Regions from separate parts of the Mesorhizobium subarcticum genome, predicted to be linked through region 2. Evidence: riboswitches for the same ligand, from Rfam matches in the RefSeq annotation. Region 2 holds a riboswitch; each other region holds the start of a gene.

Evidence for each region. A riboswitch is a leader RNA that binds a small molecule or an ion and turns the genes downstream of it on or off. The one in region 2 is predicted to bind cobalamin.
Region 1: linked by a shared signal. The riboswitch ahead of ACZYHG_RS27170 (DUF1636 family protein) and the one ahead of ACZYHG_RS19630 (DUF1636 family protein) in region 2 are both predicted to bind cobalamin.
Region 3: linked by a shared signal. The riboswitch ahead of ACZYHG_RS04320 (aromatic ring-hydroxylating oxygenase subunit alpha) and the one ahead of ACZYHG_RS19630 (DUF1636 family protein) in region 2 are both predicted to bind cobalamin.

The regions. Positions count from the first base shown of each region.
Region 1 covers NZ_CM144237.1:5,525,067-5,535,080, forward strand. The annotation lists gene ACZYHG_RS27130 (VOC family protein) at 21-419, opposite strand; gene ACZYHG_RS27135 (CAP domain-containing protein) at 515-1,027, shown strand; gene ACZYHG_RS27140 (DHA2 family efflux MFS transporter permease subunit) at 1,104-2,636, opposite strand; gene ACZYHG_RS27145 (HlyD family secretion protein) at 2,942-4,123, opposite strand; gene ACZYHG_RS27150 (MarR family winged helix-turn-helix transcriptional regulator) at 4,120-4,599, opposite strand; gene ACZYHG_RS27155 (FecCD family ABC transporter permease) at 4,757-5,806, opposite strand; gene ACZYHG_RS27160 (ABC transporter substrate-binding protein) at 5,806-6,753, opposite strand; gene ACZYHG_RS27165 (ABC transporter ATP-binding protein) at 6,801-7,589, opposite strand; gene ACZYHG_RS27170 (DUF1636 family protein) at 7,586-8,047, opposite strand; cobalamin riboswitch at 8,070-8,276, opposite strand; gene ACZYHG_RS27175 (substrate-binding domain-containing protein) at 8,530-9,519, opposite strand; gene ACZYHG_RS27180 (ABC transporter permease) at 9,588-10,014, opposite strand, start outside.
Region 2 covers NZ_CM144237.1:4,013,551-4,023,564, reverse strand. The annotation lists gene ACZYHG_RS19660 (NADH-quinone oxidoreductase subunit E) at 1-1,280, opposite strand, end outside; gene ACZYHG_RS19655 (NADH-quinone oxidoreductase subunit D) at 1,281-2,471, opposite strand; gene ACZYHG_RS19650 (NADH-quinone oxidoreductase subunit C) at 2,481-3,086, opposite strand; gene ACZYHG_RS19645 (NuoB/complex I 20 kDa subunit family protein) at 3,091-3,672, opposite strand; gene ACZYHG_RS19640 (NADH-quinone oxidoreductase subunit A) at 3,663-4,028, opposite strand; gene ACZYHG_RS19635 (winged helix-turn-helix domain-containing protein) at 4,350-5,549, shown strand; cobalamin riboswitch at 5,579-5,782, shown strand; gene ACZYHG_RS19630 (DUF1636 family protein) at 5,823-6,257, shown strand; gene cobW (cobalamin biosynthesis protein CobW) at 6,254-7,306, shown strand; gene ACZYHG_RS19620 (cobaltochelatase subunit CobN) at 7,428-10,014, shown strand, end outside.
Region 3 covers NZ_CM144237.1:938,293-948,306, forward strand. The annotation lists gene ACZYHG_RS04295 (carbohydrate ABC transporter permease) at 1-637, shown strand, start outside; gene bglA (beta-galactosidase BglA) at 642-2,306, shown strand; gene ACZYHG_RS04305 (ABC transporter ATP-binding protein) at 2,338-3,450, shown strand; gene ACZYHG_RS04310 (DUF680 domain-containing protein) at 3,532-3,768, opposite strand; gene ACZYHG_RS04315 (DUF680 domain-containing protein) at 3,837-4,034, opposite strand; cobalamin riboswitch at 4,538-4,738, shown strand; gene ACZYHG_RS04320 (aromatic ring-hydroxylating oxygenase subunit alpha) at 4,853-6,100, shown strand; gene ACZYHG_RS04325 (FAD-binding oxidoreductase) at 6,121-7,221, shown strand; gene ACZYHG_RS04330 (PqqD family peptide modification chaperone) at 7,344-7,793, shown strand; gene ACZYHG_RS04335 (serine kinase) at 7,826-8,875, shown strand; gene ACZYHG_RS04340 (glycosyltransferase family 2 protein) at 8,872-9,627, shown strand; gene ACZYHG_RS04345 (glycosyltransferase family 2 protein) at 9,690-10,014, shown strand, end outside.

The sequences.
Region 1 (10,014 bases), 1.5 Mb from region 2:
AAGAGCTGGCGTTGAGGAAGCTACCCCGGTGCGTTGAAGACGGCCTCGATATGGTGACCGTCCGGGTCGACGACGAAGGCGGCATAATAGTGCACACCATAGTCGGGCCGCAGGCCGGGCGCGCCGTTGTCACGGCCGCCATGAGCAAGCGCTGCGGCGTGAAATTGCGCGATGCTGCGACGGTCCGGGGCGGCAAAGGCCAGATGAAAACCCGGACCAGGCGGACGCTGCCCTTGCGGGCGAAGTTTCAGCGCCAGCTTGTCACCGCCACCGGCAAGCCCGTAGCCCACCGCCTGATCGGGCTCGCCGGGTCTGAGATCGTCCCAGACTCTGATATAGCCGAGCGGCGCCAGCACGGCATCGTAGAAGGCAGCCGCGCGTTCGATGTTCGAAACGCCGAAGGAGATGTGGTGCAGCACTTTTGAATTTCCTTCGTATCGGCTCGTGGCCTGTTAAACGCGATTTTCACCGCCCTGCCCGGCAAAAGCCATGATCGCGACTATGTCAGGCAGGCATGACAGCTGAAAAAATCGAAATCCGTCAAGCAGACCTGAACAGGCGCACATGGATCAAGGCGGCCGGCCTCGCCGCCTTGATCGGGCTTGCCGCCTGCAGCACCGTCTCTGTCCCCACAGGCCAAGGCGCAGGCGTCTCTTCCTCCGCCACCGCCACACTGGCCAGCTTGCGCGCCACAGCCGGGCTCGGCCCGCTGGTTCCGGACGCACAACTCGAACAGGCCGCACTGCAGCAGGCCGGCTACATGGCCTCGCGCGAGCGCATGAGCCACACCACCGGCTGGGGCAAGGATTTTGCCTCGCGCATGAAGGACAATGGCGTGCGAGGCGCGGCAGCCGAAAACATTGCCGAGGGCCGCTTCGACCAGCAAAAACTGTTCGACATCTGGGCGCATTCGCCCGGCCATCGGCGCAACATGCTCGATCCGGATTTCAGCCGCTTCGGGCTCGCCTATGTCCGCGACGGACGTGACCCCAATCTGCGCTACTGGTCGCTGGTTCTCGGCAAGTAGAGCTTCCCGGTCCGTCTGGTCGTCACCTTGAATTTTCTCGTCTCGTCACGGAGACTCGAGCTCAACAGCGCCCGTCTCAATCCATGTGCACGGCAGGCGCGCCGCCGGCCGGCGCGGCCTTTGGCTTGCGCAGCAGGAAGACGAACGGGATGGCAGCCAGCGTCATCATCATCAGGATTTTAAAGTCATTGACGTAGGAGATCATCATCGCCTGGAGGTTGACCATGCGATCGACCTCCGACAGCGCCATCGGATCGCCGCCCGCGGCCGCCGGAGAGACGGCCCAGAGATTGGGATTGAACGGGTTGATGAAGGCCGAAAGCTCGGCGTGGTTGATCTGCGTGTTGCGCACCAGGAGCACCGTCACGACCGATACGCCGATCGACGAGCCAAGATTTCGCACCAGGCTGAACAACGAGGTTGCATCGGTGCGGTAGCGTGCGTCGAGCGTGGCGAAGGCAACCGTCGACAGCGGCACGAAGACCATTCCCATGCCCAGACCCTGGATGACACCGGAGCTGAGGATCAGCCAATTATCCATCTGTGGGGTGAAGCTCGCCATGGTGTAGAGCGACTGCGCGGTCAGGAGAAAGCCGATGACGACGAGAATTCTGGCGTCGATCTTGTTCATGAGCCGCCCGACGACGAGCATCGAAATCATCGTGCCGATACCGCGCGGACCTATGACGATGCCGATGGTGACGGTCGGATAGCCGAAAATGGTCGACAGCATCGGCGGCAGCAGCGACATCGAGGCCAGGATCAGCACACCCATGACGAAGATGAACGCCAGGCCGGTCACGAAGTTGCGGTCGAGGAATATCTTGGGGTCGATAAAGGGATGTTCTGAAGTCACTGTGTGAATGACGAACACCCAGAAGCCGGTGATGGCCAGGCCGAGTTCGATCCAGATCTCGACAGAGGAAAACCAGTCGACCTCGCCACCGCGGTCCAGCATCAGCTGCAACGCGCCGACGCCGAGCGATATCATGGCAAAGCCGAAGAAGTCGAAGCTGCGCACCCGCCGGGCAACGGCCGGCAGATAGGCGGCCATGCCAAGGAAGGCGACGATGCCGACCGGCAGGTTGATGAAGAACACCCAGCGCCAGTTGAAATTGTCAGTCAGCCAGCCGCCCAGCGTCGGCCCCAGGATCGGCCCCAGCATGATGCCGGCGCCCCAGATAGCCATGGCCTGGCCGTGACGCTCCTTGGGGTTGATGTCGAGCAGGAAGGTCTGCGACAGCGGCACGATGGCAGCGCCGAAAACGCCTTGCATCAGCCGGAACAGCACAATGGTTTCAAGGCTCCATGCCAGGCCGCACAGCATGGAGAAGATGGTGAAGCCGACCACTGCGGTCAGGAACAATTCCTTGCGGCCAAAACGGTCGGCGAGCCAGCCGGTGACCGGCGTCATGATGGCGGCGGCCACGATGTAGGAGGTCAGGACCCAGTTGATGTTGTCCGGAGAGGCGCCGAGATCGCCTGCCATGGTCGGCAGCGCGACGTTGGCGATGGTGGTGTCAAGCGCCTGCATGACCGTCGCCAGCATGAGCGCGACCGTGATCAGGCCGCGGTGCGGCACTTCTCGAAATGGTTCTGGCGTGCTCATGATGCGGAACTTCCAGCAGGTAACAAAAACGTGTACATAGGGTTTCCGGGCGGCAAAGCCTTCCGTTGAGAGACCGTCATCGCGGTGGGACGCGAATGTCAATGTGGGGGTTACATCGACCGAAAGTCTCTGATGAGCGGATGCCTGCCGCCCGGAAACATGAGGACTGACGGGTCCGTGTCGAAGATTTCAGATTTCGGCCAGGCCGCGAGGCGGCTTGTCCAAACGCTGCTCCCTCTCACTCCTCCATCAGACCAATTCTGCACCTCGCTACCACCCGCATGGTCCTCGCGGGTTTTGCTGATTTACTGCGCGGCCTCGCCGGCGTTGGCGTGACCAAAGATAGACGGCCAGCCACGCGCCACACCCGTATCGACGGTGACGGAGGCGCTCATGCCGGTGCGCAATGCCATCCTGGCGTCGGCATCCGTCAGTTCCAGGCGCACCGGGATGCGCTGCGTGACCTTGACCCAGTTGCCGGTGGCGTTCTGCGCCGGGAGCAGCGAAAACTCCGCACCAGTGCCGGCGCCGATCGCCTTGACCGTCGCCTCGAAGGTGCGGCCGGGATAGGTGTCGACCACGATCTCGGCCTTCTGGCCTGGCTTCATGTGGGTCAGCTGGGTTTCCTTGAAATTAGCGTCGATCCAGGTGTCGCCGGTCTCGACCAGGGCAAACAGTGGCGTACCCGAGCCGACATATTGGCCGACCTTGAATGACGAGGCCTGGCTGATGACACCATCGGCCGGCGCCTTGACCGTGGTCTGCGCCAGATCGTAGGCAGCCTTGTCGCGGGCGGCCAGTGCAGCCATCACGGTCGGGTGCTTGTCGGTCTCGATGTCGGGATTGCCGGCAAGTGCCGCCTTGGCGCTGATGATGCCTTGTTCGGCAACGGCCAGCTGCTGCTTGGCCTTGTCGAGATCGTTCTTGGCCTGATCCAGCGACGACTTGGCATTGATGCCCTTCTGGGCCAGATCAGCAGCGCGGTCGTATTGCGACTGGGCGAAATCGACCTCGCTGGCGTCGGATTTCTGTTGCGCCATCGACTGGCTGTAGGCGGCGCGCAACTGCTCGATACCAACACGTGCGACCGCAACTGCCGCGTCGGCCTGTGCCAATGCGATCCGGTAGGGTTCAGGGTCGATGGCAAAAAGCACGTCGCCCTGCTTGACCAACTGGTTGTCGAATATGTCGACCTGAACGATGCGGCCGGCCGTGTCCGAGGCAATAGACACTTTGGCCTGCTGCAAATTGGCGTTCTCTGTCTCTTGGTAGCGGCCGCCGGTGACCCAGACGTAGCCGCCGCCGATGACCAGCGCAGCCGGAAGCACAAACATCAAAAGCATGCGGCCAATGCGGCGCTTTTTCTTTGGTGCCGGAGCCGGCTCTTGCACCGGAGGCGCGACCGCAACGGGAGCGGCAACCGGCTGGCCCGGCGCTTCCATCTCCACCTTGGGGGCGTTTTTGTTGACCTTGGCCACCGCGTTCATGCTGCTGCGCCTTTCGCAGGCTCGACTTTTTCCGAGGACGAGGTATCGCCGTCGGCGAGATTCTGTGCCATCGCATCAAGCGCGGCGATCAGGACGCGACGGTCCTGCGGCGAAACGCCAACAAGCGATTCCTCGTAGACCTCGCCGGCGAGACTCTTGACCTCGGCATAGGCGGCGCTCGCCTTGGCGGTCGGAAAGATCATGCGCACACGGCGGTCGGCGGCGTCGGAACGGCGCTCGATCCAGCCGCCCTCCTCCATCCGGTCGACGAGGCGCGAGACGCTGATCGGTTCGATTTCAAGCAGTTCGGCGAGCCTTGCCTGGCTGATGCCTTCTTCCTTGGCGACACGCACCATCAGGCGCCATTGCGCCGAGGACAGGCCAAGCCCGCTGGCGCGTGTTTCGAAGCGCTTGCGCAGCAGCCGTTGCACGTCGTGGATCAAAAATCCCAATCTGTCGATGCCATCTGAAACCATGAGCGGTATATATAATAAGCGTGCTTACTAATCAAGGTGTCACATTCGCGGAAGCCGGTAAATATGCGTGACGGACGTGCATCGCGATCGTGGTTAGCGATAGGTGAAAGCTCACCGACCTTTGGAAGGCAGTTGGGCAGGCAGAACCGGCCGATTTTTACAGGCGGTTTCGCACAATCATCGTGACGACGAAGAACGCGCCGACCGAGCTGGTGATGATGCCGATCGGCAGTTCCTGCGGCGGCAGCAGGGTTCGGGCCAGAAGATCGCTTGCCAGCAAGAGCACCGCCCCGAACAGCGCACAGCTTGCGATCAGCCGCAGATGCAAGGGGCCTGTCAGCGGACGCGACAGATGTGGGATCATCAGCCCGACGAAACCAATCACGCCGGCGACCGAGACCAGGATGGCCGTCGAGAAGGCGGCGACGAGAAAGGTCGTCCTGCGCATCCGAGTCACCGGCACGCCAAGGCTTTCGGCGGCATTCTCACCGGCCAGGAAAGCGTCGAGCCGGCGGTGGTTCCACAGGGCGTAGGCCAGAATGGTGCCCGCGCCCAGGACGCCCAGCCAAAGATTGTCCCAGCGCGCCAGGCCAAGGCCGCCCATCGTCCAGAACAGCACGGAGTGGGCGGCGCGCTGGTCGCCGGCAAACACCAGATAGTTGGTCAAGGCGGTGAACAGGAATGAGACGGCAAGGCCGGCGAGGATCAACCGTTCGGGGCCTTGCCCCCTCACCCGCGCGACGAGCAAAAGCACGACGCAGGCGGCCAGTATGCCGCCGGTGAAGGCCGCGACCGGCAAGGTCCAGATGCCAAAGGAGTCACCAAACACCGTGATGACGGAAACAGCACCCGCGGCGGCTCCCGACGACAGGCCGAACAGGAAGGGATCGGCAAGATCGTTGCGGGTCACCGTCTGCAGCAGTGCGCCGACGACACCCAGACCGGCGCCGACACAGATCGCCAGGATCGTGCGCGGCAGCCTGAGGTCGACGACGATCTTGCCGATCGGACCGGACACGTCGTGCCCACCCAGCCCAACTGCATGGCCAAGCGAGGCAACAACATCCGTCAGTGGGGTCAACGTCGAACCATAGGCGATCGACAGCAGTGCGAGAGCGGCCACCGCCACCGCGCCCGCGGCCATGGCCAGCGTGAATGCCTTGTGCCCCGAACGCGCACCGGATCTCTGCCCAGGGGCAAGATGCATCAGAACGCTTCCGGATGCATCGCCTTGGCGATCTTGGCGATCGCTTCGATGTTCGCCGGCCCGGGCGTCAATTCGGCATAACGGAGAGCCACGAAGCGCTCGTTCTTGACCGCGTCCGTCTCCTTCATCGCCGGATGGGCTTTGAGGAAATCGAGCAGTTTCTTGTAGCCGCCACCGTCCTGGTAATCGAGCAGGATGAGGAATTGCGGATTGCGCGATGCCACCGTTTCCCAGTCCGTGTTGCCCCAGCTGGTGTCCATGTCGGCCATGATGTTGTCGCCGCCGGCCGCTGTGATCATGGCACTCGGAATGGCGAATTTTCCGGCGGTGAACGGCTTGTCCTCGCCTGAGTCGTAGAGGAACACCCGCGTTCCCTTGGCGCTGCCGACTTTCGCCGTGATATCGGCGAGCTGCGCCTTCCAGCCGGAGACGAGCTTCTCGGCTTCGGCGTCATTGCCAAAAATCTTGCCCAGTTTTTCGACGTCGCCATACAGCAGGTCCATCGAAGCGGCGGGGCGGTTCTTATCGAGATGGACGCAGCTTTCCGTCAACACCAGCGTCTTGATGCCGTGTGGGGCAAGTGTGTCCGGGGTCACCTCGCCACCCGGCTTCATGCCATAGTACCAGCCGGCGAAGAAGAAATCGGGCTCGACCGCGACGAGGTTTTCGAGCGTCGGGTATTTTGGCGCCAGTTCCGGTATGGAGCCTTGCTCAGCCTTGAATTCTGGACCGACCTTGTACCATCCGGTGATGCCGGTCAGGCCGACGATCGATGGCTGCAGCTTCAGCGCGAAGGCCATCTCGGCCATGTTGAGGTCGTGGATGACGGCGCGCTTGGGCGGCGCATCGAAGGTCAGCGGTTTGCCGCAGCTGTCGACGGTGACGGGGAAGGCGAAGGCTGTCGAGGCCAGCAGCGAGAAGACGAGCGACAGTGCGAGACGTTTCACGGATTTTGCTCCTTGGTTGAACAGTGTCAGAAGAACGATGGGTTCGGTCAGGACGGCGGCGCGGCGCGGTTTGGAACATCGAACACCGTCAGTTCGCGATCCTCGGTGGGATGGCGCAGGCGAAACACGTCGACGCCGAAAATCTCGCGGATCAGTTTTTGCGTCAGCGCTTCGCGCGGTGCGGCCAGTGCATGCAGCCGCGCTTCGTTCATCACCGCGACCCTGGTGGCGAACGGCGCCACCAACGCCAGATCGTGCAGCACCGCGATCACCGTCATGCCGAAGCCGGCCACGAGTTCGAGCAGTTCCGCGCGGGCGCGCGGGTCGAGATGGTTGGTTGGCTCGTCGAGGAACAGCACTTTCGGTTGCTGTGCGACAGCGCGCGCGAGCTGCGCGCGTTGGCGTTCCCCGCCCGACAGCGAGCCAATGGTGCGGCCAAGCAGTGGCAGCAGGCCGGTCCGGCGCAGTGCATCCACGACAATGTCGCGTTCGTCGCTCCTGCGCCTCAGCCCGGCATGCGGGACGCGGCCAAGTTCGACATAGTCGATCACCGCCAGCCGTGGATCCGGCTGGTCGGTCTGGCCGACGACGGCGATGTGCAAGGCCCGCTCGGCGGTCGAAATCCTTTCCAGCCGGCGCCCGCCAAGCTTCACCTCGCCCGAACTTGGCCTGAGCATGCCCGACAGCATGCGCAGCAGCGTGGTCTTGCCGGCGCCATTGGGACCGATGATGGCGAGGCGATCGCCTGATGTCACCGAAAGGCTGACCGCATGGACCAGATTCCGGCCATCCGCCACCGCGCCCAGGTCGCGCGCTTCGAGGAGTGGCATGGTCATCGGCTGTTGCCCGCCAGATTGCCCGGGATGCGAGCCAACGTCTTGCCGGCCAATCCTGCCGGACGCTGTCCCGAGTTGCACCAGCCATCGGCGCGCGAAGCGTAAAGCCCAGCAAATCGCACGAGATCGCCGGCATCGGCCTGCGCATCGATGGAGCCGAACAGATAGGCAGCCTTGCCAGGCGCCTGGAAAGCCACCGTCAGCGGTCGTGCGCAGCCCGCCATGCATTCGACGCCTTCGACCGTGAAGCCACGCGCCACGGCGGGTTCATGGTGGGCCGAGAGCCGGGAGCACAAATCGGCGCACAGGCTTTCGCCCGACCTGATACCAGTCGGGATGTCGCGGCAAAGCGTACACACGATGATGCGATGATGGATGGCGCCGTCCAATTTTCCGTCACTTTCCAAAACTGGCGACGGAAGGATGTTGGCGAGCCGGCCGACAAGACCGACGTCCACGTCTCCTCCCGGCACACCCCGTCCGGTCAACTCAGTGATGGCAGGTCTCCTGGCTCGCGGGTCTTTGCGCAATCCTGCCTTCCCAGCCTTGCCGGCCAGTGGCACTTCGGATCTTGCTCACCGCTTACAGTTGCGGGGGCAGCCACGGTCTTGATCCCATGGGGATCTCACCGTGTTCCCTTTTCACCCCTTGCCTTTCGGCGTGGGGACCATCACCGGGCCATGCTAATTTTGCCCGAAGCGCATCGCAACGATTCTTTTCGACTAAACCTGTCACCATCCCGGCACCCAGCCGGGGCTTCCTCGGAGAAAACCCATGCAACTGCTTCCGTTGGTTATGTAATAACAGAACATTAGAAGACCGCCCCTGCCACTGTCAATCCCTAGCCCGCCCCTTTCGAGTTGCCGTGACGGCTGTGAAGCGCAGACAGGGCGGAGTTCGCGTGAACCCCGCCCTGAATTTGATGGCTAAGGCAGCCGGCCTATTTGCCCGACAGCTGCTTGGCGTTCTCAGGCGTGATCGCCGTGGTGTCGACAGTGACCGTCGTATCCACCGACGAAGCGCAATCGAGCAGTATCTTCTTCGACATCTCGATCGCTTCCTTAGCGCCGGTCGGATAGGTGAAGGTCGCGGCCCAGTCACCCTTGGCCACGGCTTCGATGCCGCCTGCCGGGCCTGGCAAGCCATCAGTACCGATGATCTTGACGTCTTTGCCGGCGCCCTTGGCGGCGAGCAGCGCGCCGGCCGCCATCATGTCGTTGGAGGCATAGAGCACCTTGATATCGGGGTGCGCCTGAAGCATGGCGGAGAAGGCAGTCTGGGCTTTGTCCGGCACCCAGTCGGCGGCCTGCTCGGCCACCACCTGGATCTTGGCGTTTTCCTTGACGCCGTCCTTGAAGCCGTTCAGCCGCTCCACCGCCGGCGTCGAGCTCGGCAAGCCTTCCAACACCGCCGCCTCGCCGCCATCGGGCAGCAGGGTCTTGGCGGTGTATTTGCCGGCCTCGAGCGCGATCTTGTAATTGTCGCCGCCGATGAAGGCGGTGTAGTCCTTGCCGGGGTCGCCGACCGTCTTGCGGTCGAGCTCGATGACCGGGATGCCGGCATCCATGGCGCGCTTGACCGCCGGCGTCAGTGGTGCCGCCTCGAAGGGCGAGATCAGGAGCAGATCCACCTTCTGGGTGATGAAGTTATCGACCTGCGAAGTCTGCGTGTTTACGTTGCCGGCGCCGTCGGCGATCTGCAGCGTGAAGCCCGGCACTTGCTTGGCCGCCGCGGTCAGTTCGTCATTGACATGCTGGCGATAGGGCTCGGCGTTATTGGCCTGCGAAAAGCCGATGATGAACTGGCCGTCCTTGGAGCAGGCCTTGACCAACGGGTCGGCAGCCTGGGCAGTTCCCGCAATGCACAGGCCAGCGCCTGCCAGAAGCACGGCGTGAAGCACGCGCATCGATCCTCTGTTCATGGTTTTCATAACTCACTCTCCTCCTCGTTGGGCCGGGGGCCCGACCTTGGTTTCAGTCGTCATTTGCCGCATTCCTCCTAACGACCCAAACCCTCGCGGCGGCGAACGAGGGATTGAAGCACTGCCGCCAGAACGATGATCGCGGCGGTTGCCAGCAGTTGCATGGCTGGCGTGATGTTGTTGAGCTGAAGGATGTTGGCGAGCGCGCCCAGCATGATGGTGCCGGCGACGGTGCCGACCATCGAGCCGGCGCCGCCGAACAGGCTGGTGCCGCCGATGACCACGGCGGCGATTGCCGTGAGTTCATAACCCATGCCGTCATTGGCGCTGCCGAAGTTGAACTGGCCGGCATGCACGATGCCGGCAAGCGCAGCGGCAAAGCCGGTGATGGCATAGACCGAGATCTTGACCATCGAGACCGGCACGCCTGAAATGCGCGCCGCGCGCTCATTGCCACCGACGGCAAAGACATAGCGGCCGAAGCGCGTGGTGTTGAGCACGATC
Region 2 (10,014 bases):
GCCTTGGCCTGCTTGACCCAGTCATCGCGATCGATGCGGCCGTTGAAGGAGAGATAGCCGTCCACCCACTCGCGCTCGGCCTTCTTCCACGAAGCGACCTGCGCGAAGGTGAAAATACCAAGCGTATGCAGGATGCCCTCGATCTTCGGGCCGACGCCGGAGATCAGCTTGAGGTCGTCGACCGCGGCCGGCCTGTCGATACCGGCCGGACGGTTCTTGTCGTCCAACGACGGCTTTGCCGACTTTGCACTTGCCGTGACCGAAGCTTTCGCCGCCGGCGCGGTTGCGGCCGGGGCCTGGGCTTCCGGCGCCTTGAACGCAGCGGCCGGTTCGGCCTTGGCCGTCGGCCCATTGCGCTGCTTGGCGACCTTCTCGACTTCGGGCGCCGCCGTATTGGCGTTGGCGGCCGAAAGCGGCGGTGCCGAAACGCTCGCCGCCGTCTCAGCTGCCGGCGCCACCTTGGTCGCCGAAGGCGTCTTCAGGGCCGGGCTGGTTTCAGGCGCGTCGGTTTTCGGCTTGCTGGCATTGGACGGCGCTACAGAGGCAGCCGGCGCCACAGGGGCGGCCGGCGCGGCTGCGACTGGCGCGGCGGCAGCGGTCGGCGCCGCATTCTGGGCGGCCTTGGTCGCCGCCTTGGCTTCCTTGTCGCGCGTGGTCTTGAGGATCGCCTTTTCGCTCTTCAGCGTCGTCAGGCCAGAGGCCGGCTCCGAGCCGGTGCGACCGTTCTGCGGTCCCGGCGCCACCGAGGCACCCTTGCCCGCGTCATAAAGATCGATGATTTCGGCCAGCCGTTCCGGCGTCAGATCCTCGAACGTGTCCTTGAACACCATCACCATCGGCGCGTTGACGCAGGCGCCAAGGCACTCGACCTCTTCCCACGACAAAGTGCCCTTGTCATTGGTGTGGAACTGGTCGTGGTGGATTTTCGAGCGGCAGACATCCATCAGCGCTTCCGAGCCGCGCAGCATGCAAGGCGTGGTGCCGCAAACCTGGATATGCGCGCGGGTGCCGACCGGATTGAGCTGGTACTGCGTGTAGAAGGTCGCGACCTCGAGCCCGCGGATACGCGGCATGCCCAGCATGTCCGAAATCGTCTCGATCGCGGCCTTGGTGACCCAGCCTTCCTGCTCCTGCGCAATCATCAGCAACGGGATGATCGCCGACTGCTCGCGGCCCTTCGGGTATTTCTTGATCCATTGCTTCGCCGCTGCCGCGTTCGCCCGGTTGAAGGCGAAGGATGCTGGCTGGACGCTGGCTTCTGCGAGACGGCGGACTGACATTTAGCGATCGACCTCACCAAACACGATGTCGAGGGAGCCGAGAACGGCGGTGACGTCGGCCAGCATGTGGCCGCGGCAGAGGAAATCCATCGCCTGCAGATGCGCGAAACCGGGCGCGCGCAGCTTGCAACGGTAAGGCTTGTTGGAGCCGTCGGAGACGAGATAGACGCCGAACTCGCCTTTCGGCGCCTCGACGGCCGCATAGACCTCGCCGGCCGGCACGCGATAGCCCTCGGTGTAGAGCTTGAAGTGATGGATCAGCGCTTCCATCGAGCGTTTCATCGCCTGGCGCTTCGGCGGCACGATCTTGCCGTCGAGGTTCGAGACCGGGCCGGTGCTTTCCTTGCCGAGCAGCAGATCAATGCACTGGCGCATGATCCTGGCCGACTGGCGCATTTCTTCCATGCGCACGAGGTAACGGTCGTAGCAGTCGCCGTTCTTGCCGATCGGGATGTCGAAATCCATTTCCGAATAGCATTCATAAGGCTGCGACTTGCGCAGGTCCCACGGCGCGCCCGAACCGCGCACCATGACGCCGGAAAAGCCCCAGGCCCAAGCATCGGCCAATGAGACGATGCCGATATCGACATTGCGCTGCTTGAAGATGCGGTTGCCGGTCAGCAGACGATCGAGGTCGTCGATCGACTTCAGGAACGGGTCGATCCACTTGCCGATATCCTCGACCAGCTGGCGCGGCAGGTCCTGGTGGACGCCGCCGGGACGGAAATAAGCGGCATGCATGCGCGAACCGGAGGCACGCTCATAGAACACCATCAGCTTTTCGCGTTCGACGAAGCCCCACAGCGGCGGCGTCAGCGCGCCGACGTCCATGGCCTGCGTCGTCACATTGAGGATGTGCGACATGATGCGGCCGATCTCGCAATAAAGCACGCGGATCAGCTGGCCGCGCCTCGGCACCTCGATGCCGAGTAAGCGCTCGACGGCCAGAGCAAAGGCATGCTCCTGGTTCATCGGCGCGCAATAATCGAGCCGGTCGAGATAAGGCACCGCCTGCAGATAGGTTTTTGCCTCGATCAGCTTTTCCGTGCCGCGATGCAGCAGGCCAATATGCGGATCGACGCGATCGACGACTTCGCCGTCGAGTTCCAGAACCAACCTCAAAACACCATGCGCCGCAGGGTGTTGCGGCCCGAAATTGATGTTGAAATTGCGGACGGAGGTTTCAGCCATTCTGGCGCCTCAATTCGTCTTGGCTTTTTCGTCCCCGGGCAGCACGTAGTCCGTGCCTTCCCAAGGCGAGAGAAAATCGAAATTGCGGAATTCCTGCTTCAGTTCCACAGGCTCGTAGATGACGCGCTTGGCTTCGTCGTCGTAACGCACCTCGACGAAGCCGGTCAGCGGGAAATCCTTGCGCAGCGGATGGCCTTCGAAGCCGTAATCGGTCAGCAGGCGGCGCAAATCGGGATGGCCCGAAAACAGCACGCCATAGAGATCGTAGGTCTCGCGCTCGAACCAGTCGGCACCCGGGAACACGCCGGTGATCGACGGCACCATCGTCTCCTCGTCGGCCAGAACCTTGACGCGGATGCGCACATTCTGTTTCGGCGAGAGCAGGTGATAGACGACGTCGAAGCGCTTGGCCCGCGATGGATAATCGGCGCCGCAGACATCGATGATGGAGATGAACTGGCAACGCGCATCGTCGCGCAGGAAGGTCATCACTTCGACCAGGTCGCGCGGCTCGACATGAACGGTGAGTTCGCCAAAGGCGATCGCCGCGTCGTTGACGCGGCCGATCAGCTTCTCGCCGAGATAGGTCGACAGTTCGCTAAGGGATGCGGCCATGGATTTACCGTTCGATCGTGCCGGTGCGGCGGATCTTCTTCTGCAAGAGAAGAATGCCGTAGAGCAGGGCTTCGGCGCTCGGCGGGCAGCCGGGCACATAGATGTCGACCGGCACCACACGGTCGCAGCCGCGCACCACCGAATAGGAATAGTGGTAGTAGCCGCCGCCATTGGCGCACGAGCCCATCGAGATGACGTAGCGCGGCTCCGGCATCTGGTCGTAGACCTTGCGCAGCGCCGGGGCCATCTTGTTGGTGAGCGTGCCGGCGACGATCATGATATCGGACTGGCGCGGTGACGCGCGCGGCGCGACACCGAACCGCTCCGAATCGTAGCGCGGCATCGAGGTGTGGATCATCTCGACCGCGCAGCAGGCCAGACCAAAGGTCATGAACATCAGCGAACCGCTGCGTGCCCAGGTGATCAGCGCCTCGGTCGAGGTGACCAGAAAGCCCTTGTCGGCAAGCTCATTGTTGATTTCGAGGAAGAAGGGATCGTCCTCCCCCACCGGCCTGCCGGTGTTGGGATCGATGAGGCCCTTGGGCTTCGGCGCGACCAGGGTACCTGAACTGTCGTTCAATCCCATTCCAGCGCTCCTTTTTTCCATTCATAGGCAAAGCCGATGGTCAGCACTGCCAAAAACACCATCATCGACCAGAAGCCGAGCATGCCGATCTTCGAGAAGGACACGGCCCAGGGAAACAGGAAGGCCACTTCCAGATCGAAGATGATGAACAGGATCGACACCAGGTAGAAGCGGATGTCGAATTTCATGCGGGCGTCGTCGAACGAGTTGAAACCGCACTCGTAGGCGGACAGCTTTTCGGGATCGGGATTGCGGTACGCCACCAGGAACGGTGCGGCCAGCAGCGCCAAGCCGACGACCAGCGCCACGCCGATGAACAAGACAATGGGCAGGTACGAACTGAGAAGTGCGTTCATGCTCGGCTTTCCGTTGGAGCCAATCCACTTTGATTACAGCACCGGACCTTAATGCGGAAGCGTGACAGTTTAACCGCTGAACCGTTTTAAGGGGCCTATGTTGCAACGCGGCGAGGGTTAGCGCAGCACTTCCAGCGAAGCAAGTCAAACCTTGTTCAAAACACCGTCCTGGACGGCATGTCGCGCTAAACTGGTCCGATCGGCTCCTGTTTGATTTCCTTCATTTTTTACTCCACTTTTGTCTCCTGACACGGTTGCCGCCAAAACCCTGCTAGCATGGCTTGGAATCATCCGTCAGAACCGCCTCAGAGTCGCATCCGAATGAAGGAAAAGATCTCGCTCCCCATGGCTCGGCGCATCGCGCTCGCCGCGCAAGGGTTTCTCGATCCCCGGCCAAGTGGCACGCCCGACCGCCGCCACTTCGCCCGCGTGCTCTCCCGCACCGGCCTGCTGCAGATCGATTCCGTAAGCGCGGTGGTACGCGCTCACTACATGCCGCTCTATTCGCGGCTTGGCCCCTACCCGCTCGCTCTGCTCGACAATGCCGCCATCACCCGCAAGCGCACAATCTTCGAATACTGGGCGCATGAGGCTTCGTTCCTGCCGGTCGAGACCTACCCGCTGATGCGCTGGCGCATGCAGCGCGCCGAACAAGGCGATGAAATGTATCTCGGCCTGGCCAAATGGGGTCGCGAGCACGCCGCCTATATAGAAGAGATCTACCGCGAGGTTGTCGCGCGCGGCCCGATTGCCGCTTCGGCGCTGGAAGGCCAGAAGGGTTCGGGCGGCTGGTGGGGCTGGAGCCACGCCAAGCACGCCTTCGAATGGCTGTTCTGGGCCGGTCGTATCACCACGGCGCACCGCCGCGGCTTCGAGCGCTTCTATGACCTGCCGGAACGCGTGCTGCCGCAGGCGATCCTCGATCTGCCGGTGCCGGCTGCCGAGGACGCGCATCGCGAATTGCTGCGCATCTCGGCCCGCGCCCACGGCATCGCGACATCAGGCGATTTGCGCGACTATTTCCGCCTGTCGCCGGCCGACATGAAGGGCCGGCTGGAGGAACTGGTCGAGTTGGGCGAACTGCTGCCGGTGCGTGTCGAGGGCTGGGACAAGCCGGCTTACCTTGACAAGGACGCCCGCCTGCCCCGGAAAATCGAGGCCCGCGCCTTGCTGGCGCCGTTCGACCCGGTGGTCTTCGAACGGTCGCGCTCTGAACGCCTCTTCAATTTCCACTACCGCATCGAAATCTACACGCCCGCCGAAAAGCGCCAATACGGCTATTACGTCCTGCCCTTCCTGCTCGGCGACAAGATCGTGGCGCGCGTCGACCTGAGGGCTGACCGGCCGGGCAGCGTCCTGCGCGTCCATGCCGCCTACCCCGAACCCGGCGCACCGCCTGAAACCGCTGCGCAACTGTTCGAGGAATTGAAGCAGATGCAGGGCTGGCTTGGCCTTGAACGCATGGACGTGACGCCGGCCGGTGGTCTGGGTCCGGCGCTGGCCGACATCGCCATGTCGTAACCCCGCGTTGACACCGCCACCCGCAAAAGCCTAAATCCGATCCAGACGGTCCCCTGCCCGCAACGGCAAGGGCTAAGAGGGAATGCGGTGCGGGACGAAATCCCAAATCCGCGGCTGTCCCCGCAACTGTAAGCGAAGAGCCAAGGCCGAAAGCCACTGGGAGTTCCCGGGAAGGCGGCTATCCAAGGCGATGACCCGCGAGCCAGGAGACCTGCCGTCTGCGACAGAAGAATCCGATCGCCCGGCGGGTTTCCGGGCAAGGAGCCCGGCTTTTTGGACCAGAACAGCAGTTTTTCGGCTGGCACAGCGGATATCTCGTCCGCCGACAACGATGCCTTGGCGGGCGTCACCGTCATCGTCTGTGCTTCCTGCCGCAATGAGGCCGGCTCCGACGCGCATCCCCGCGCCGGCGAACTTTTGGCCGAAGATACGCGCCGCGCCGCAGCGGCCGACAATATCCGCGTCCGCACGGTCGAATGCCTTGGCAATTGCAAGCGCCGTCTCAGCGCCGCGATCCTGCGCGATGGCTGCTGGAGCTATGTCTTCGGCGACCTGACCCCGACCAGCGGCCCCGACCTCATCACCTGCGCAAAACTCTTCGCCACCTCGACCGATGGCCTCATCCCATGGCGCGGCCGGCCTGATTCCCTCAAGCGCGGCCTCGTGGCCCGTATTCCACCTCTCGACATGCTGAAGGACCAACCATGAGCGCTCCAAATCCGGCCGGCAATCTCTCCCGTGTACCCTGCACCGTTGTCACCGGCTTCCTCGGCGCCGGCAAGACAACGCTGGTCCGCCATCTCCTCGAAAACGCCGGCGGCAAGCGCATAGCGATCATCGTCAACGAATTTGGCGACATCGGCATCGACGGCGAAATCCTCAAAGGCTGCGGCATCGACACCTGCCCGGAGGAAAACATCGTCGAACTGGCCAATGGCTGCATCTGCTGCACCGTGGCCGACGATTTCGTTCCGGCGCTGGACAAGATCCTGTCGCTGACGCCGAAAGTCGACCACATCCTGATCGAAACCTCGGGCCTCGCTTTGCCCAAGCCGCTGGTCCAGGCCTTCCAATGGCCGAGCGTAAAGAGCCGGGTGACGGTCGATGGCGTCATCGCCGTGGTCGACGGCCCGGCGCTGGCCGAGGGCCGTGTCGCCAACGACATGGACGCCCTGCAGGCGCAGCGTGCTCAGGACGACAGCCTCGACCATGACGACCCGGTCGAGGAAGTGTTCGAGGATCAGATCGCCTGCGCCGACCTGATCATCCTGTCGAAGAGCGACCTGATGGACGCCGCCGGTTCGGCCCGCGCCAACGCCATCATCAATGAACATTCCGCCCGCGCGGTAAAAATCGTGCCGACGTCGCATGGCAAGGTCGATCCCTCCGTGCTGCTCGGCCTCGGGCTCGCCGTCGAGGACGACATCGAGAACCGCAAGTCCCATCATGACGGCGCCTTCGACCACGAGCATGACGACTTCGACACCTTCATCGTCGACATTCCCTCGATCGCCAATCCCGATGATCTGGCAAAGCGCGTCGCCACCGCCGCCGAACAGGAAAATGTGCTGCGCGTGAAGGGTTTCGTCGAAGTCGGCGGCAAGCCGATGCGGCTTTTGCTGCAGGCCGTCGGGCCGCGCGTCAATCATTACTATGACCGCGCCTGGACGGCGCAAGACGATCGCCGCTCGCGCCTCGTCGTCATTGGCCTGAAGGGGCTGAACCGCCCGGCAATCGAAGCTATACTCGCCGGCTGACGCCAACCGCCCTAGCAATTCCAGGAAAAGTGTTTCACGGGCTTCCCACAGGAATTGCGTAAAAACAAGGAGATAGAGCGGTTCGCCGTTTCCGTGAAACGGATAACCGCGCTAGACCGCGATGCATATCCTCACCACGACCTCCGCCTCGCTCGACGATCTCGCCGAGCCGGTCGATCTGCGGCAGACGCCGGCGGATATCGTGGCCCTGTCCTTTACAGACAGCGACCTTGCTGGCCTTGCGGCCGCATGGAAGGCGGATGCCGCCCGCCTGCCCTCGATGCGGCTGGCGGCGCTGCGCGACCTGCGCCATCCCATGTCGGTCGACCTCTGGATCGACCGTGTGGCGCGCCACGCCAAAATCATCCTTGTCCGCATCCTCGGCGGCTACGACTGGTGGCGCTACGGCTGCGACCAGCTTGCCTCGACAGCCCGCGAACGCGGCATCAAGCTGGCTTTGCTTCCGGGTGAAAGCCACGACGAGGACCTCAGACTGATCGAAGCCTCAACGCTGCCGCGTGAGGAATTGGACGCGCTGCTCGGCTATTTCCGCGAGGGTGGCCCGGCCAATATGAGCGCGCTGGTTCAGCGATTGGCAGGCTTGGCTGGAGGGGAAGCAACGGTTTCGGCGCCGGTTGCAGTGCCGAAGGCCGGATTTTACGAGCCTGGGCGCGGAGTTGTGGAACGACTGGATCTTTCAAACGCCGGCGTTGACAACGTCAACGCTCGTGTTATCCCCATCCTGTTCTATCGCTCGATGCTGCTCGCCGCCGACGTCGCGCCCATCGACGCGCTTTTTGAAGCGCTCCGCCAGCGCGGCATCGCCCCGATCCCCATCTTCGTCTCCAGCCTGAAAGACCCGACCTCCCTCGCCTTCGTCGAAACCGCGCTGGCCACGCTAAACCCCGCCGCCATCATCACCGCGACCGCCTTCGCCTCCGGCGCCGAGCCCGGCGTCGAAACCCTGTTCGACCGCGCCGGCGTGCCCGTCTTCCAGGTCATCGTCGCCACCACCCGCCGCGATGTCTGGGAAAACAATCAGCGCGGCCTGGCACCCGCCGACCTTGCCATGCATGTCGTGCTGCCCGAACTTGATGGCCGCATCCTCGCCGGAGCGATTTCCTTCAAGGGCGAGAGCGAGGTTGATCCCGCGCTCGGCCATCGCGCTTTCTCCAACCGGCCCGAACCGGATCGTGTGGCGCAGGTGGCAGACCGTGTCGCTGCGTTCATTCGCCTGCAGGAGACGCCCCGCGCCGGGCGCAAGCTCGCCATCCTGATCCCGGATTATCCAAGCGCGCCTGGCCGCACCGGCTATGCCGTCGGTCTCGACGTGCCGTCCAGTGTGCTTGCCATGCTGCATGACCTCAGCGAACAGGGCTATGTGGTTGAGGGGATTCCGCAATCGCCGCGCGAGTTGTTGGATTTACTGGAGCGGGGCGATGGTGGGTTGGGGCTGGACGACTATCTGAGCTTCTCGAAGGAATTGCCGGTTGAGGCAATGACTGCCGTCGAAGCTGCGTGGGGGAAGGCAAAAGACGAGACAGGGTTGCGCGAGGCCCCCCTCTCTGTCCTGCCGGACTCGGCCCTTCGCTGTCGCTCCGGGCGTTCGTCGCTCGGAAAGCCAAGCAATTGGCTTTCCGTCCGCTGCGCGGACCGTTCCTCACCCCCCTCAAGGGGGGAGATTGGCAGTTCCGCTGCAGGCTCTCTTCTTACAACGCTTGAGATTGGCGAAGGCGCAGATAACAGCTCAATCTCCCCCCTTGTGGGGGGTGAGGAACGGTCCGCGCAGCGGACGGAAAGCCAATTGCTTGGCTTTCCGAGCGACGAACGCCCGGAGCGACAGCGAAGGGCCGAGTCCGGCAGGACAGAGGGGGGCGCCTCGCGCCAGCCTTCGCTATCATGCAAGAAACACTTCCCCTTCCGCGCCGCCACCTTCGGCAACATCACCGTCGCCCTCGCCCCCGATCGCGGCCGCTCCGCCGACCGCCGCGCGGACTACCACGACCCGACGCTCCCCCCGCGCCATGCCCTGCTCGCTTTCGGCCTGTGGCTGCGCAAGTCCCTCGGCATCCACGCCCTGATCCATGTCGGTGCGCACGGCACACTGGAATGGCTGCCTGGCAAGACGGTTGCCCTCTCGCAAAGCTGCTTCCCCGAGATCGTCACCGGTGGATTACCCGTCATCTATCCCTTCATCGTCTCCAATCCTGGCGAGGCCGCGCAGGCCAAGCGGCGCATCGCCGCCGTCACGCTTGGCCATCTGCCACCACCGCTGACCGGCGCTGGGCTGGACGAAAACCAGCACAAACTTGAACGCCTGGTCGACGAATACGCCCAGGCCGACGGCCTCGACCGCCGCCGCCGCGACCGACTGGCGAAACTGATTGTCGAGACTGCGCAAAAGACAGGCCTCGCTTCTGAAGCCGGCGTCGCCACGACCGACGCGCCCGACGAAGCGCTGCGCCGCATCGATGCCTGGCTCTGCGACCTCAAGGATTTCGCCGTCAAGGATGGGCTGCACATCTATGGCCGGGCGCCCGATGACGAACCCGACGCAATGCGTCGGCAAAGCGCCGAGGCTGAAAAGTCGGCCCTGCTGGCCGCGCTCGATGGACGCCACGTCAAGGCCGGTCCGGCCGGCGCGCCGGCGCGTGGCCGCTCCGATGTGCTGCCCACCGGCCGCAATCTATTCACCTCGGACCCGCGCA
Region 3 (10,014 bases), 3.1 Mb from region 2:
CTCGCTGACCGTCACCATTCCGGCGACCGTCATCCCGATCCTGATCGCCGCCTTTGCCGCCTATGCGCTGGCCTGGATGCGCTTTCCCGGCCGGGCACTGCTGATCGCGGTCATCATCGGCCTGCTGGTCGTGCCGCTGCAGATGTCGCTGATCCCGCTGTTGAAGCTTTACAACGGCGTCGGCACGTTCTTCGGCGTGCCGTCGAAGACCTATCTCGGTATCTGGCTGGCGCATACCGGCTTCGGCCTGCCCTTCGCCATCTATCTCTTGCGAAGCTATATTGCCGGCTTGCCGCGCGAGATCATGGAATCGGCGCGCATCGACGGCGCCAGCGATTTCGAGATCTTCGTCAAGATCGTGCTGCCGCTGTCATTCCCGGTGCTGGCCTCGTTTGCCATCTTCCAATTCCTGTGGGTATGGAACGATCTGCTGGTGGCAATGGTTTTCCTGGGTACCGAAGCAGACCAGATCGTGCTGACGGCCAAGCTCAACGCACTGCTTGGCTCACGCGGCGGCGATTGGGAGATCCTGACGACATCGGCCTTTGTGACCATCATCGTGCCGCTGATCGTGTTCTTCTCGCTGCAGCGCTATTTCGTCCGCGGGCTGCTTGCCGGTTCCGTAAAAGGAGGCTGAGACCATGCAATCCGCTTTAAAGGCCAGTTCGAACCCTGACGTCGCCGCCGACCGCGACTGGTGGCGAGGTGCTGTCATCTACCAGATCTATCCACGCAGCTACCAGGATTCGAATGGCGACGGCATCGGTGACTTGAAAGGCATCATCGAACGGCTGCCCTACATCGCCGCACTCGGCGCGGACGCCATCTGGATCTCGCCCTTCTTCAAGTCGCCGATGAAGGATTTCGGCTACGACGTCTCGGATTATTGTGACGTCGATCCGATGTTCGGCACGCTGGCCGATTTCGATGCGCTGACGGCGGAGGCGCACCGGCTGGGGCTGAAGGTGATGATCGACGAAGTGCTTTCGCACACCGCAGACAGCCACCCGTGGTTCAAAGAGAGTCGGTCGACCCGCACCAATCCCAAGGCGGACTGGTATGTCTGGGCCGACGCCAGGCCTGACGGCACGCCGCCCAACAACTGGCTGTCGATCTTCGGCGGATCGGCCTGGCAATGGGACACCAGCCGCCAGCAATATTACCTGCACAATTTCCTGGCCGAACAGCCCGACCTCAACTTTCACAACCGCGAGGTCCAGGACGCGCTGCTCGACGTCACCCGCTTCTGGCTGGAGCGCGGCGTCGACGGTTTCCGCCTCGACACGATCAATTTCTACTTCCACAGCCAGGGCCTGGAAAACAATCCGCCACTGCCGCCGGAAGAGCGCAACGACCAGACCGCGCCGGCGGTCAATCCCTACAACTACCAGGATCACATCTACGACAAGAGCCGGCCGGAAAACCTCGGCTTCCTCGAACGCTTCCGCGCCCTGCTCGACGAGTATCCGGCGACCGCCGCGGTCGGCGAAGTCGGCGATTCGCAGCGCGGGCTGGAAGTGGTGGCAGCCTATACCGCCGGCGGCAAGCGCGTGCACATGTGCTATTCCTTCGACTTCCTGGCGCCGGAAAAGATCAGTGCCGGCAAGGTCCGCTCAGTGCTGGAGGCCTTCGGCAAGGTCGCCAGCGACGGCTGGTCGTGCTGGGCGTTTTCCAACCATGACGTGATGCGCCCGGCCTCGCGCTGGGCTGCCAATGAGGCCGACCCTACGGCCTATCTCAAGGTGATCTCGGCGCTGCTGATGTCACTGCGCGGCTCGGTCTGCATCTACCAGGGCGAGGAGCTCGGGCTCGGCGAGGCCGATCTGCGCTTCGAGGATCTACAGGATCCCTATGGCATCCGCTTCTGGCCGGAATTCAAGGGCCGTGATGGCTGCCGCACGCCCATGGTGTGGGATGACGGCGCCAAAAATGGCGGCTTCTCCCAGGCAAAGCCCTGGTTGCCGGTGCCGGCCAAGCATCTGTCGCAGGCAGTCAATATCCAGCAGGGCGACCAGGCTTCGCTGCTCGAGCACTACCGGCGCTTCCTCACCTTCCGCCGCGCCCATCCGGCGCTGGCCAAGGGAGATATCACCTTCATCGAAAGCCAGGGCGACACCGTCGCCTTCACCCGCGGCGCCGGCAATGAGCAGATCGTCTGTGCCTTCAACCTCGGCGCCAAGCCGGCGAAAGTTGACCTTGGTAACCGGCCGCTGCAACCTTTGCCGGGACACGGGTTTTCCGGGCAGGCGAGCACCGGTTCGATCGAACTCGGCGGCTACGGCGCCTGGTTCGGACGCATCGACTGAAATCTTTGAGGACATCACTGGGAGGAAACCAATGGCCGATGTCAATTTGAGACAAGTGAAGAAGTCCTACGGCAATCTGAACATTCTCCACGGCATCGACCTCGATATCAAATCGGGCGAGTTCATCGTCTTCGTCGGTCCGTCGGGCTGCGGCAAGTCGACCTTGCTGCGATCGATCGCCGGCCTCGAGGAAATCACTTCAGGCGAGCTCAAGATCGATGGCGAGGTGGTCAACGACGTGCCCCCGTCGAAACGCGGCATCGCCATGGTGTTCCAGTCCTATGCGCTCTATCCGCATATGACCGTCTACGACAACATGGCGTTCTCGATGAAGATCGGCAAGGAGAACAAGGCCGAGATCGACCGGCGCGTGAAACAGGCAGCCGAAATCCTGCAGCTGACCAAATATCTCTACCGGCTGCCCAAGGCGATGTCGGGCGGCCAGCGCCAGCGCGTCGCCATCGGCCGCGCCATCGTGCGCAACCCAAAGGTGTTCCTGTTCGATGAACCGCTGTCGAACCTTGACGCCGCACTGCGCGTCGCTACCCGCATCGAGATCGCCAAGCTCAAGGAATCGATGCCGGCCACGACCATGATCTACGTCACCCACGACCAGGTCGAGGCGATGACGCTGGCAGACCGCATCGTCGTGCTCAAGGACGGCCATATCGAGCAGGTTGGCACGCCGATGGATCTCTACAAGAAGCCCGGCAATCTGTTCGTCGCCCAGTTCATTGGCTCGCCGGCCATGAACATCCTGCCGGCGACCATCGAACAGACCGGCACGCCGACCGTGGTCAGCCATGTCGGCGGGCGCAAGGCCACGGTGACGATTACCACGCCCGCCTCGGCGAAGGGTGCGGCCGTGAGCTTCGGCGTGCGGCCGGAAGACCTGATTGTCGCCATCGGCACGGAGTATCTGTTCGAAGGAACGGTCGATTATGTCGAGCAACTCGGTGAGGTACAGCTGGTCTATGTCGACATTGGCCGCGCCGACCTGCCACTGGTGACCAAGCTGCCGGGCAATGTCGAGGTCAAGCGCGGCTCGACATTGCGGCTCAGTGCCAATGGCGAAGACCTGCACATCTTCGATGCGGACGGACATTCCTTCGCGCTCCAGAAACCGGAAGCAAAGGCAGCCTGAAGCGGCCAGGCCCGCTGGATCAAGGCACAAAAAAGAGCGGCGGGCCAGGCCCGCCGCTCTTTTTTGGATCGACTTTGGCTGTTAGTGGCCGAAGAGGTTCCGGTCGCTGCCCTGGGGCGCCGACTTCTGCACGTCGCCCGACGAGTTGAGCAGCTTGTAGACGGGCGAGCCGTTTTCGCGGATCGAACCCGTACGCGAGTTGTCAACCGAAGTCGCAGCAGGCGGGTTGGCGCTATTGGCGTTGTAGTTGTCGCTGCCGGCGAAAGCGCTGCCGGAAATGGCCAGAACAGCGGCGGCAGCAAGAATGATCTTCTTCATTTCAAGTCTCCTGAATTTCAAGTTTCAACAGAGCGGCAGGCAAGCCCACCGCTCCGGAGGATCGGCTGTTAGTGGCCGAAGAGGTTGCGGTCGGCACCCGTGGCAGGCGTCTGAGCAGCCGGTTCCGACTTCTTGACCGAAGCGGTGTACGAGCTGTCGACAGCAGCAGTGGCTGCAGGGGCATTCGAGCCGTAGTGGTCGCTACCAGCGAAGGCGCTGCCGGAAATCGCCAGAAGGGCGGCGGCAGTGAGAATGATCTTTTTCATTTTAAGTACTCCAGTATTTTTGCTGTCCGTCTAGCGGCGTGTCTTGGGATGAAATCGCGTCGTTCGGACAGCCCCGATGTGGGTGAGCCGTCTGCCGGATTCCAATCACGAAGTTGTTCCGTCTGGGCCATGATTTTACATCTTGTAATTTTAATAAGCATGCCGATCATCTTTTTTTGTGTATTTAATACAATTACTTAAATAAACATGCCGACCCACTCACCGAGTGTATCCGGGCGTCAGCGTTCACACCGTCCTGCACGCATTGTCAACAGAAACGAACCGTTCGGTTCGATTTTAGAAGTTGCTAATAGTCACTTTTCGATACCGTTGGCCTGTTTTCCCCGCGCCAGGAGCCGAAAAAGAGACGATTCGAAACGGCACAGATTGCTAGCCAGACCGGATCTCAGCTGTTCAATCGCTGGCCGGAGCGTTTCGTCCGGCGTGTCGCGCCGCATGGATACGATGTCGCTTTCATGCCGATGTCGCGATCGTTGCCGTGGTTAGATCATGGCATCTCAGGTGCCGCTTCGTGACGACGGGGCGGAGAATTGGGAAGCCGGTCAAAGTCCGGCGCTGCCCCCGCAACGGTGGTGGAGTTCAAGTCGCAACGGGAGACCACTGGGCGAAAGCCTGGGAAGGTGTCGCGACCGTCCGCAAGGACACTCCAGAGCCCGGAAACCAGCCCGAGATATTTGAACTCGACTGATCGCGGTGGGCGGTCAAGAGGCGGATGGTGCATGCCCGGCTTCCGCCGGCCTGCGTCCGGTCCTTCCTCCGTCACCACCAGTTCAGTCCTTGAAGTATGAGGACAGGACATGGATGCTCGCAACGACATGCTGAGGCTCTTGAACAGCCGCAGGGACGGGTTCTCGCTCGAACAACCCTTCTACACCGACCCGGACTACTTCAAGCTGGACATGGAGCTGATCTGGTATCGCGACTGGCTGTTCATCGGCCATGATTGCGAACTGCCGAAGCCCGGCAGCTTCATCACCGTGCAGATCGGCGACTATCCGGTCGTGCTGGTGCGCGACCAGCAGGGCAAGATCAACGCTTTCCACAATTCCTGCCGCCATCGCGGCAGCCGTGTCTGCAACACCGACAAGGGCACCGCCGCCAAACTGGTCTGCCCCTATCACCAGTGGACCTATGAGCTGGACGGCCGCCTGCTGTTCGCCCGCCAGATGGCCGACGGTTTCGACAAGAGCCAGTTCAGCCTGAAGCCGGTCGCCTGCGAAAGTGTCGCCGGCTACATCTTCATCTGTTTGGCAAAGGAGCCGGCCGACTTCGCACCGATGCGGGCGATGATCGAACCCTATCTCAAGCCACACCGGCTGGGCGAGGCGAAGGTCGCCTTCGAGAGCACCATTGTCGAGAAGGGCAACTGGAAACTCGTCTGGGAAAACAACCGCGAATGCTACCATTGCGCCGGTAACCACCCGGAACTCTGCAAGACCTTCCCGGAAGCACCGACCGTGACCGGCGTGCAAGGCGCCGACAGCGATCCCGAAATGCTGGCGCACTGGGCGAAATGCGAGGCCGCCAGCCTGCCGAGCAAGTTCCGCATCGATCCGGCCGGACAATACCGCGCCACGCGCGCACCGCTGCTGCGCGATGCGGTCAGTTACACGATGACCGGCAAGCGCGCGGTGAAGAAGAACCTGTCCGACAGCGTCTCGGCCGACCGCATCGGCACCTTGATGCACTATCACTACCCGACGACGTGGAACCACATCCTCATCGACCATGCCGTTACTTTCCGCGTGCTGCCGATCAGCGCCACGGAAACCGCGGTGACAACCAAATGGCTGGTGCACAAGGATGCGGTCGAGGGCGTCGACTACGATCTCGCCGAGCTCATCCATGTCTGGACCGAGACAAACGACCAGGACCGCCGCATCGTCGAGGAAAACGCCTTTGGCATCCTGTCGCCGGCCTATGAACCCGGCCCCTATTCGGAGCTGCATGAGGGCGGCGTGATCCAGTTCGTCGACTGGTACGCGCGCTTCATCGGTCCGCGCCTTGCCGAAGGCGGCCGGCCGGCGCTGCGCAGCGTGGCTTGAGAGGTTAAGGAATGAACGCGATGACTGACCTTGGCCTTTATCGCCATCTCGATCAGATGGCGCCCTGGAACGACAGGCTCCAGGTGCTGGAAGTGATCGGCGTCAGCGACGAGGCGCCTGACGTGAAGACCTTCACCTTTCGCTCCGACAACCAGACCTGGTTCCGCTACAAGCCGGGCCAGTTCGTGACGCTGGAGCTGCCGGCGCCAGACGGGCCGCTGATGCGCACCTATACGCTGTCGTCGTCGCCGTCACGGCCGTTCTCCATCGCGGTGACGGTGAAGGCGCAGGCAGGCAGCATCGGCACACGCTGGATGTTCGACCATCTGAAGCCCGGCTCGCACGTCAAAGCCTATGGACCGAGTGGCGACTTCTCGCTGCACAGCCATCCGGCGGCCAAATATCTGTTCATCTCGGCCGGTTCGGGCGTGACGCCGATGATGTCGATGCTGCGCTGGCTGAACGACTGCGCGCCATGGACCGATGTCGGCTTCGTCAATTGCGCACGGCGCGCCGAAGAGATCATCTTCCGCAAGGAGCTCGAACTGCTCGGCGGCCATATGCCGGGCCTGTCGCTCGGCTTCATGATCGAGGAGCGGTCGAGCCGCGAGGGCTGGTACGGCCATATGGGCCGCATCGACGCCATCCGGCTGCCGCTGCTCGCGCCCGATTTCCGCGAACGTGAAATCTTTTGCTGCGGCCCCGATCCTTTCATGCGTGCCGTGCGTGGCATGCTGGACGCTTCTGGTTTCGACATGACGAAGTATCACCAGGAAAGCTTTGCCGCGCCTGCGGTGGAGGAAATCCCGGCGCCATTCGCAGCGCCGGCGCAAGACGGCGCGGCTGTTCCCTTCGAAGCCGCAACCCCGATCCGGTTCGCGCTTTCGGACGTCGACGCCGAATGCGTCGCCGGCCAGACCGTGCTGCAGACGGCACGTTCTTCGGGCGTGCGGATACCTGCCGCCTGCGAATTCGGTCTGTGCGGAACCTGCAAGGTGAAGAAGGTCTCCGGCGCTGTCGAGATGAGCCACAATGGCGGCATCCTCGATCACGAGATCGATGACGGCTTCATCCTGGCCTGTTGCTCGAAGCCGCTGTCAGCGCTCGAAATCGAAGCGTGATCCACTTGGCGACCAACTGAGTCCCGAAATGCTCGGCGCCTTGCCAGCACCGGTTGCCTTGCCAACAAAGAACCGAGCGTTTACAGGCGTTGTAGGTGAAGCGATCCTGCTGGGGGGCGGAATTGCGGGGCGGGGCGACGATAATGCGTGATTCCAATGTCTATGCGGTTGCGAACAGGGATATTGTCTTCGAATCCTTCGATGGCGAGGCCGTGGTGCTCAACCTTGCGAATGGCAAATATTTCGGCTTCTCAGATTCCGGCAGCAGGGTTTGGCAGGCGCTTTCGTCGGGGATCGATGCCCAGGCCCTGATCGGGCTGGCCGCAGGCGGCTCGACAATAGCTGCGGCCGAACTCGACCACTTCATATCGCAATTGCTCGACCTGGGATTGCTGGCACGTCTGGAAGCGACGGCGCAACCGCTGCCGGGCGAGCTGCCCGCCGAACTTGCCGCCACGAGCGAGCCGCTCCATGTGAGCATTCACGACGACCTCGCCGACCTGATCATTGTGGATCCCATACACGAGGTCGAGGAACCCCTGGGCTGGCCGGCGGTCAAGCAGGCATCCTGACGGGCCGGTTGCGGCTGGGATAGAGGCGCAGGATGCCGCGCGTCACGCTCGAAACCCTGCCGGATTACGCCCGGTATCTCATCACCGCCGCCGAAAGTGTGGCTAAGGATTATCCGGCCACGCGTAAGGTCCAGCTGCCCCGACTGGAACTGATCGCTCATGTCGGTCCCGGGGTGCTTGCGGATGCGTTTGGTCATGCTTTCGTGGAGGCCGCGCAAGACCAGCGGGAATCGCTGGCATGCCGCATCTTCATCGTCCATCCCGGCATCGCCGGCATCCCCGAGCCGGCGCGATGGGGCGACGCGCATTTCACCGAACACGGCTTTGCCGAACGGCTCGCCGAGGCCGGGCTGCGTGGCCATTATTTTCACGATCTGGATTTCTGGCAGGTCTACGATCCGCAACGTCGCACTGGCGTGCAACTGATGGAAGCGGCCGATGCCTTTCCGCCCTGGGAGCCGACAGCGCCGCTGCGGGCATTCCTGCACTGGGAGTATGCGGCGCGCGGCATGCGGCTGACCCATGCCGGCACGCTCGGTGCCAATGGCAAGGGCGTGCTGATCGCCGGTGCGGGCGGCGCCGGCAAATCCGGCACCGTCGCCGCCGGTTTGCTCAACGGGCTGGACAGCGTCGGCGACGACTACGTGCTGATCGATCTTGCCGGCGGCGTGACCGCGCGACCCCTGTTTTCAACGCTGAAACAGGATCCGCGAGGTTTCGCCCGGCTGGGCCTGAAGCAGCGACTGAAGATCGCGAGCCCTTTGAACTGGCAAGGCAAGCACACGTTTCACATTGCCGACATCGCGCCCCGGCCGGTGCCCGCAGCGCTGGACATCGCTGCGCTGGTGGTGCCACATATCGGCGGTGGCGAGACGAGTTCGATCATGCCGGTGTCGCGTCGAGACGCCATGATAGCACTGGCGCCGTCGGGCATCATGCAGATGCCGGGGGAGCGCGAAAGCGGCTTCCGTTTCTTCGGCGACCTCACCCGGCTGCTACCAAGCTACCGTCTGTCCTTGGGAACGCATCCTAAGGAGATCGCCGGCACTGTTGCGGATTTTCTAACGCGGGTTGCCTCGTGAAGTTGAGCGTGATCATGCCTGTCTACAACCGCGAACGCTATGTCGTTTCGGCCTTGCGCTCGCTGGTCCGCCAGGGCGATGCCGCCGATCTCGACATCATCGTCATCGACGACGGTTCGACGGATGGTTCGGCAGAGGCCGTCCGCTCGATGATGGTCGAGAACCCCTGCATCCGCCTGTTCCGGCAAGAGAACATGGGCGTTGCCAAGACACGCAATGCCGGGCTGAGGCAGTTGCCCGCGGACACCGAATTCGTGTCCTTCCTGGATTCGGACGACATCTCCCTGGCCGAGCGCTTCAAGACCGATCTTGCGCATTTCCGCGCCACCCCCACCCTGGAGTTGACCTATTCACTGATGACCCTGGCTGACCGGATTGACGACGAGCGGCTGGAGCCTACATTTGATAGCCGCACCATGACGGTCCGGGGAATTTCGCTGAGCACTGCCTTGTTTCGCAGGAGTCTTGTCGAGCGAACGGGCCAGTTCGACGAGGAGTTCGAGCAGTCCGAGGACACCGACTATCTGCTGCGGGTTTTCGAAAGCGGTCCGAACTACGAATTGCTGGACAGCGTCGCGATCTACTACCGGCGCCACGCGGGGAATGTAACCAGGGAACACGGCGATAGGGTCCGCAATCATTTGCGCGCAATCCACAAGTCGATTCGGCGGCGCAAGGCCGATCCGTCGCTGCGCGAGATTCCGGGTATTTTCGAGATGAAGAGCCCCTTGAATGATTGGCCGATGACGTGATGCCGGGCGCAATCGGATCAGATCCAGCAGATCTGGAACGGTCGTGGAGGCTGAGCGTGATCATGCCTGTCCACAACCGTGAGGGCCTTGTCGGCCCGGCCCTGCGCTCGCTGCTCAGGCAGCGCGACGCCGCCGATCTCGATATCATCGTCATCGATGACGGCTCGACCGACGGATCGGCCGAGGCGGTGCGCTCGATAATGCGTGAGAACCCCTGCATCCGCCTGTTTCAACAACCCAACATGGGAGTGACCCGGGCACGCAACACAGGGTTGAGACTGCTTGGGCCAGAAACGGGACTGGTCTCCTTTCTGGATTCGGACGATATTTCCCCGGTTGGGCGCTTTGCGGCCGATATCCAACTCTTCCGTGACGATCCCGAGCTGG